2 regions of the Solibacillus sp. FSL R7-0682 genome follow, and region 1 is predicted to be linked to the other one. Evidence: riboswitches for the same ligand, from Rfam matches in the RefSeq annotation. Region 1 holds a riboswitch; the other holds the start of a gene.
The links. Region 1 has a riboswitch for glycine ahead of gcvT (glycine cleavage system aminomethyltransferase GcvT). Riboswitches for the same ligand answer to the same signal wherever they lie in the genome.
Positions count from the first base shown of each region.

Region 1 (4,201 bases):
GTCCACTGTCTCACCAACTAAACGACCTGGTACTTTACGCATTAATTTGTTTGTTACTGCGAAGAATCCACAGTGAGGGCCACCAAACGCTTCTGCAATTCCGAATGGTTGGGCGTCTCCAACTGTAATGTCTGCGCCTAATTTACCAGGTGGTGTTAAAACGCCAAGAGATAACGGGTTTGCTGATACAATAAACAAGCCCTTTGCTTCATGCGTAATATCAGCCAATGTTTGAAGGTTTTCAATTTGGCCGAAGAAGTTCGGATATTGTACGATTACACCAGCCGTTTGATCATCTACTAATCCTTTTAATGCCTCAACATCTGTAACACCGTCTTTTGTTGGCACGGTTACGATTTCAATCGATTGCCCATATGCATAAGTTGCTACAACGTCTTTATATTCTGGGTGAACGGCACCTGAAACAATTAATTTTTTACGTCGTGTATGACCTGCTGCAAGCATTCCCGCTTCTGCTAATGCTGTACCGCCATCATACATTGAAGAGTTGGCAAGATCCATGCCTGTTAACTCTGCAATCATTGTTTGGAATTCGAAAATTGCCTGTAATTCCCCTTGTGAAATTTCTGGTTGATACGGTGTGTATGCAGTATAAAATTCAGAACGAGAAATGACATGGTCAACAATTACGGGCTTATAATGGTTGTATACTCCTGCACCTAGGAATGACACATTAGAAGCTGTATCTTTGTTTTTTCCAGCTAATTGCGCTAATTCTTTCATTAATGCCGCTTCCGATTTTGCTTCTTTAATATTATAAAGACCTTGGAAACGTACTTTCTCTGGAATGTCAGCAAATAGCTCATCAATTGAAGCAACACCGATGCGCTCTAACATTTCTCGCTTATCTTGTTCCGTCATTGGTAAATAACGATGATTCATTCGAAACCCTCTTTTCAATTATTATTTACTGCGTTTATAAAATGGTGTTTCAACAATTATCGCTTTTGCTTTATTTTTGCGAATTTCAATTTCTACTTCAATTCCAACTTCCGCAAATTTTGCGTCAATTAAAGCTAAACCGATATTACGTTTTGTCATTGGGGATTGTGTACCAGTCGTTACTTCACCGATTTCAATTCCATCTTTTAATACTTTATAGCCATGACGTGGAATGCCTTTATCAATCATTTCCACTCCAACTAATTTTCGTGTTAATCCTTTTTCCTTTTGCTCAATTAAAGCCTGTTGCCCGATAAATTGAGGATCTTTTGCTAATTTCACAGCAAAGCCAATGCCTGCTTCAAGTGGGGAAATATCTTTTGATAATTCCTGGCCATATAATGGGAGACAACTTTCAAAACGCAATGTATCGCGAGCACCTAGACCTGCTGCGATAACGCCTTTTTCCTTACCTGCTTCCAAAATTTTGTTCCAAAGGTCTACAATAGCCTCAGGCATGCCGTAAATTTCAAAGCCGTCTTCTCCTGTGTAACCAGAGCGAGATACAAGTACACTATGTCCAGCAACAGACACATTATCCTGGAATTTGAAATATTTGATTGTTGAAAGGTCTGTTTCCGTTAATGTTTGAAGTACTTCTTCCGATAACGGACCTTGTAGGGCAATTTGTGCATAATTTGCAGATTCATTTGTTATTGTAACGTTACCTTCTAGATGTTGTTGTAACCATGCAAAGTCTTTTTCAATATTTGCAGCATTTACACAAAGTAAATAACGGTTATCGTCTAAACGATAAGTTAATAAATCGTCTACAACACCGCCTGTTTCATAGCAAAGTGCACTGTATTGTGCACCGCCAACCGAAATTTTAGATACATCATTCGATAACATTTTTTGTAAAAAAGGAAGTGCATCTGGGCCTTCAACAAAAATTTCGCCCATATGTGAAACATCAAAAAGGCCAGCACGATTACGTACTGCATCATGTTCTTCTTTAATCGAACTGAATTGTACTGGTAACTCCCAGCCTCCAAAATCAATTGTTTTTCCACCATACTTTGCATACTCATCAAAAAGTGGTGTACGTTTTAATCCATTTGTCATTTCGAAATCCTCCTTTAATTAGTATGTACTTTTAGCTAACTTCATAAAGCAAAAAAGGACAGAAGAATCCCATTGTATGAGATTCTCTGTCCTTGCACCTGAAAGTTACACCTAAACTTGAGTTCTTTCACACTTTAGGCTTTCCCCTTTGGTGGCTGTATTAATAATACAGCGCTCTCCAGAGTTGCGTCCAATACGAGTCTTTTTGCCTGAGAGATTCATAGCGCTTGCTACTTGCTCCTTCGGCGACGTGACTTCACGTTCTCTCCCCGTATCATCATCCGCGATAGGTTAAATTAACTAAATGAAAAATATAACGCTTAGCAATATCCTAACATTGAATGTCATAAAAACGCAATCTTTTTTTATTTCAACTTAAAAACCGAACATTAATAATAATAAAATATATTTTATTCGCCTTTTAGTCGATTTACTTGAAAACCAATATATTCTACAATTTGACGAAGTGTACGGTTTGCTGTTAATACTTGTATATGTCCAGCTTCACGATAAAATTTGCGTCTCGTGTTATATAGTTCTTCCAAGTCTTGTTCGGTCGACTTTTGTACGATTGGACGGTTTTTATCATTTTTAATACGCACATAAATATCGTCAAATCGTGCATCTAAAAAAAATACAAGCCCACTTCTGCGCATAATTCGCCGATTTTCTTCTTTCATTGCAACCCCGCCACCTGTAGCGATAATACATGCTTCATCTCGGAAATTTTTTAAAAACTCCGTTTCGATTTCACGAAAGCGTTGTTCACCATATTTTTCAAAAATTTCAGGGATCGACATTCCTTGCTGCCGTACAATCTCGTGATCCATATCATAATAGGGCATTTTTAAGAAATAGCTTAATCGTCTTCCAATAGCACTTTTCCCACAGCCCATAAAACCAACTAAATATATTTTTCGCATGCCAATCACCTTCTTCTAATTACGAGCTACTCGATTCATTTATTCATAGTACTTAGTATGTTTATCGTAGCACGAACGTAAATAGATTCCAATGAATTATAGGTATTTGTCTTTGATTTATTTCTATTGAATGGTCATGACATTGATATTTTTCATTCGAAGCCATCCAACCTTTATTTAATAAGGTTTTCTATTAGTCAAAAGGTTTTTATATACGCCTATAAATTATTATTTCAATAATCCGAACAGCGAATTTCACCGAATTACGTCGGGTGAAGTGGGGTACATTTGGGGTACAGTAAATTATGAACACTATTCTTATTATTAATGAACATTAATTTCGGGCAGGTGTGATTGAATAGCATAAATAAAATAGCCCTCCACATTTTCTGTGGAAGGCTTTATTTATTCCCTCATTATGTACTCGCGCTTATATAATATCTCAGTCGCATCATAATCATATTGTCTTTTAATTTCATCGACTAACTCTTCGTCAGTTTCTGGCATTTTCCCACCCGGTCCCATAAACAAAACTGTCCCTCCTTTTACATTAACTTGCCTATGCATGTAATAAAAATCAACGATTACAACAGTTTCTTCTAATCGCATTTCCCGCCACCCCTTTTACAATATTTTACAAAAAAGAGTGTCAGAAAGATATAAAACACCTCAAAATTTCTTTTTGGGTACTTTTTAAAGAAAAATTTAAAGGCTATCACTAAAGCCCGTTATTTATTTTGTCTCATCAGAATGGACAACTCTTATATCGAAAGCTTCCCACTTAAGGTTGTGTTTACTTGCCATCTCTTGATATATATTATTTATTTCTATTTGCAATTTATCAGTAATTACTTGTTTATCCGGTACTATTACATGAATCCTAATATCATCATTTGAATAAATTATTCCTGCAGTTTGATACCTGTGCCCGCCTTTTATCATTTCTTCACTCACTGAGGAAAAAAATCCTCCTTCTTTATGTAGAGAATCAACGAAGTCAGCTAACTCCTCTTGTTCTTCCTTTGTTAAAATGTGAGTTTCTTGATTTGTTTTCGATTCATGCAGATAAAAAAACATAAGAGCTAGAGAAATGAAGATAATACCTACGATATAAAATTTTTTATTCAAAAAAACACCTCTTTTTAAGAGTATGTCGATTTATATATATATATGTCCAAAAGTGTTTTTGTAGCATTAAGTGTGCTAACGCTACCGTTTTGAGCGTGTTTTATTTTCTATCGCCTGGTGTT
Region 1 is NZ_JBBOUI010000001.1:1,562,405-1,566,605, reverse strand. Features, by position in the region: gene gcvPA (aminomethyl-transferring glycine dehydrogenase subunit GcvPA) at 1-903, opposite strand, end outside; gene gcvT (glycine cleavage system aminomethyltransferase GcvT) at 925-2,028, opposite strand; glycine riboswitch at 2,113-2,212, opposite strand; glycine riboswitch at 2,216-2,309, opposite strand; gene MKZ17_RS07975 (shikimate kinase) at 2,439-2,951, opposite strand; gene MKZ17_RS07970 (hypothetical protein) at 3,357-3,560, opposite strand; gene MKZ17_RS07965 (hypothetical protein) at 3,684-4,079, opposite strand; gene MKZ17_RS07960 (hypothetical protein) at 4,180-4,201, opposite strand, start outside.

Region 2 (4,201 bases), 260 kb from region 1:
GTCGCTACTCCAGCAACATTCCCTGTACCAATACGTGAGGCCGCACTAATTGTAAACGCTTGGAACGAAGAAATCCCCTTCTTGCCATCCTTACCAACTGGCGCCTTTTCAATGATCACACGGAACATTTCTGGAATCATTCTAAATTGTACAAATCGAGTACGTATCGTGAAATATAAACCAATTCCTACAAGCATGTATATTAATAAATATGAATACATAAATGTATTAATTTCACCGACAATGTTTTCAATAAATGTCATCTTTTCTACCTCCTTAAAAATAAGCATACTACAAAAATGTGTTGTCAAAAAAATATTTAAAAATACAAAATATTATTATTTTACTTTACAATGATAGAAATGACGTCATTTAGAGAATAAAAAATACTTCTCGGAGTATTACATCAAATAAATACCCATTAACAATATGTCACAAAACCTCACATACCATACAAAAAAGAGCCACACAATTTACTTGTATGGCCCTTTTCGTATACATATTATTTCTTTCGATTTCTATATAAAATAACGAGCAAAATAAACCAAAGAGGTGTCAGCATTAAAGCCATTCTTGTCGCTTCTGAGATCGCCATAATAATAAGTAAAAATACAAAGAATACCAACACGAAATAGTTCACAAATGGTGTTAATGGTGCTTTGAAAATCGATGTTTTGTGTAATTCCGGATGACGTTTTTTGTAAAGAATATGGGATACTAAAATAATACTCCATACCCAAATAAAACATATGGCACTAATTGTCGTAACAATACTAAATGCATTCTCTGGCATTAAGTAACTAAGTAATGCTCCAACAGATACAACAATTGCAGAAAATGTTAACCCATTTTGCGGTACGCTGTTTTGATTTAATTTCGCGAATGCTTTTGGTGCAAGCTTATGATTTGCTAAACTATAAAGCATACGGCTTGTTGAGAACATCCCACTATTTCCCGCTGAAGCGGCTGATGTTAACACAACAAAGTTAATTAGTCCTGCAGCTACCGGAATACCAACTAACGCAAATACTTGCACGAACGGCGAATTTGCTGCACTTAACGTATCCCACGGGTTGATCGTTAAAATTACAAATAGCGCCCCAACATAAAACAGTAAAATACGTAAAGGAATTTTGTTAATTGCTGATGGAATGTTTTTTTGCGGATTCGCCGTTTCAGCAGCAGATACACCGACTAATTCCATTCCTACAAAAGCAAACACAACCATTTGGAAGGCCATTAAGAAGCCAAATGCGCCATTCGGGAATAATCCACCATGCTCCCAAAGATTTGATACAGCCACTTTCCCTGATTCTGTTTCAAAACCAATTACAAGTAAAACAATACCGATTGCAATTAACGCAACAATCGTAATAATTTTAATGAGCGCAAACCAAAACTCTAATTCACCAAATAATTTTACCGTTAATAAATTTAATACTAATAGAACGACTAAACAAAAAATTGCTGGCACCCATTGTGGAATATCGAACCAATATTGTGTGTACATGCCGACAGCAATAATGTCAGCCATTGCCGTCATGATCCAACAAAACCAGTACGTCCAACCAGTAATATAGCCTGCCCAGTCTCCTAAATATTCTGTGGCGAATTCAGTAAAGGATGAATAGCCACCCTTAGATAATAACAGCTCCCCTAGCGCACGCATAACGAAGAATAATGCGATTCCGACGATTAAGTACGCGAATATAATGGACGGTCCAGCGAGTGAAATTGCTTTTCCGGACCCTAAAAATAAGCCCGTCCCAATCGTACCTCCAATGGCAATAAGTTGCACGTGACGATTTTTAAGATCGCGTTTTAATTGTTGTTGTTCCAAGACAAGTCCCTCCAAATCATATACTTTTGTCTACTATTTTGTAGCGCAAAATAATGAGTATGTCTTCGCGGGCCATCTATCAAATTTTCTGAAAATAAAAAAAGGACTGATAATTACACCAGTCCCTGTTACGTAAGAATAATAACTTCCCTCATTACTCTTCTGTCCTTTTGCCTGAGATTATGAACCCTTCGGCGACGCTTGCATTGCGCTCTCTCCAGAAACTGCTCCCGACTGTAGTTTTATCCACAGCGATCTTCGCATTGATATGTATGCAATTGTTGCTAATAAAAATTTGATAATAATTCAAATTTCTAATACTCGCGTTTCAATACTATTATTGTACAATAACTAATACTAGCAATGTTTCACGAAAAAAACAATGTAACAACCTATGTTGCATACAACTATAATAGCAATTCAAATGAAATATCAACATTTTCTACACATAAAAGAGTATTATTATAAAGAAAAAATATTAAACAGAATATAATGAAATTTTAAATTCCCCTGATAATTTAACCATTTGCACCTTCAGATGTCATTTCACCCAATAGTTTGCACCATCATCACTACGAAGCATAAAGCCATATTCGATTAAATTGCGGCGTAGTGATACAAAATCGTCATGAACACCTTTTAATATTTCATTTACTTCTTTTTCTGTATAATTTTTTTGCTCATCAAATCTTTTTATAATGTGCTGTAAAATAACAATTTTCTTCTTTTCCTTGCTCGGAATGATTTCGATACTACCACCTAACCCTTTTTTAAAATATGTTTTTAATATCTTTTCCCGTTCTTGTTCTTCAATTGCATAACGTTCATCCACTTGCTTTGCCCCCTTATGAATTTGATAGTTTTGTGGCTCTTTTAATAACTGCATTAATGCTAAAAACACTTTAGCTTGGCGCTCTTTTTCACGTAGCTTGAAACGGTGCTGACGAACAGTAGAAACACTATTGACACTGCTATCGCGGACAATTTGCTGATCGCTTTCTCCCGCATAAAAATGACCCAACATTTCCATTTGGACATCACTTAATCCCGTTATTTTTTTATCTTGCTGTAATAATGCGTGAAATGGTGATTGATGAGCATCTGTTAAATGTACTTCCATCATTCCTAGTGCATTCAAAAATTTTCCTTCAACTGGAAATACTTCATGTTCATAATAGTTGGTTGTGCAAAATAAGCAGTGTAGCAATCCTTCTTTATCATAATAACCTTGCATTAACTGTTGGATAGATAAATTTTCATAATCCACAAACAAAACCTCGATTCGTTTACTATTTAATAAACAATTTACACTGTATTTAATTATTTGTAAACGAAATTTGTATTTGTTTATAAAAAAACCTTTATTACATTATTGAACTGTAATAAAGGTAAACGTTTTTATTGCTTAACTTCATAAAGGATCGATTGCTTTTCTAAAAGCACGCGATTAACTTCTATTAAAGTACCGTAAGTGAGCCCTGTCTTCTTCATTTTTACTACAAATGTTTTGGGAACCGCCAATTCATTACATGCAATTTGCGCTATTTGTTGAAGAGCTTTTGGATAATTAATTTTAACGAGCAATGTATCTCCTTCTTTTGTGACTTCTTCAAAAATACGGTCGCAGCTATCTGCATAAGTCGTTACAAATAATACCTCTTCTGTTTTGAAATCCACTTCAGGTACGGACGGAAATTGAAAAATGTCTGCCCATGTTTCATATAATTGTGGATCTTGAATTAAGGATAAGCTTGTTCCTACTTCGTGAGGAATAAAATTTAAGTTAAACAATAATTCATGCTCAATTTGTGTACCACTTGGAAGCTCTTGATTCGTAGGATTATCCAAAACTGATTTATCTTCGACAGACTGTTTATCGTCTGTACAGGCGAACAAAACAATGCTTAAAAGTAATGTACTTATTATTATCGAGTATTTCATTTATATCACCTTCCATTCTTTACAGTATTAGTCGGCTCTTTCATAAATTCGTTTCACAATTCTTCAAATTTTTATTGAGTATTCAAAATCCCCCTATGCTTTTCCGACTATCAATAAAGGTAAATTAACCTAAATTTCTAAATAGATAGTTTATTAAATTATAGGTACTAAGACTAGATTTACAGATTTTTATAGTATAAAATACACGAATACAACAAAATCCATTGAAGGGGTACATAAATGAACTTTTTAAAAAATTTAAGAGTGCGTAGCAAATTATTATTACTTATATCCATAAGTATACTTATCGCCATCGTTATTGCCGGTCTATCATTCATTCAATCAATTAAGATGGCAAATAATATGGAAACGATCTATGAAGAAAAATTTATACCAAATAGTTGGTTAAACAATGCGGTA
Region 2 is NZ_JBBOUI010000001.1:1,821,399-1,825,599, reverse strand. Features, by position in the region: gene MKZ17_RS09340 (alanine/glycine:cation symporter family protein) at 1-263, opposite strand, end outside; gene MKZ17_RS09335 (amino acid permease) at 503-1,840, opposite strand; glycine riboswitch at 1,993-2,071, opposite strand; gene MKZ17_RS09330 (DUF2087 domain-containing protein) at 2,382-3,107, opposite strand; gene MKZ17_RS09325 (dehydrogenase) at 3,239-3,781, opposite strand; gene MKZ17_RS09320 (methyl-accepting chemotaxis protein) at 4,022-4,201, shown strand, end outside.
Region 2: another riboswitch for glycine. It lies ahead of MKZ17_RS09335 (amino acid permease); the one in region 1 lies ahead of gcvT (glycine cleavage system aminomethyltransferase GcvT).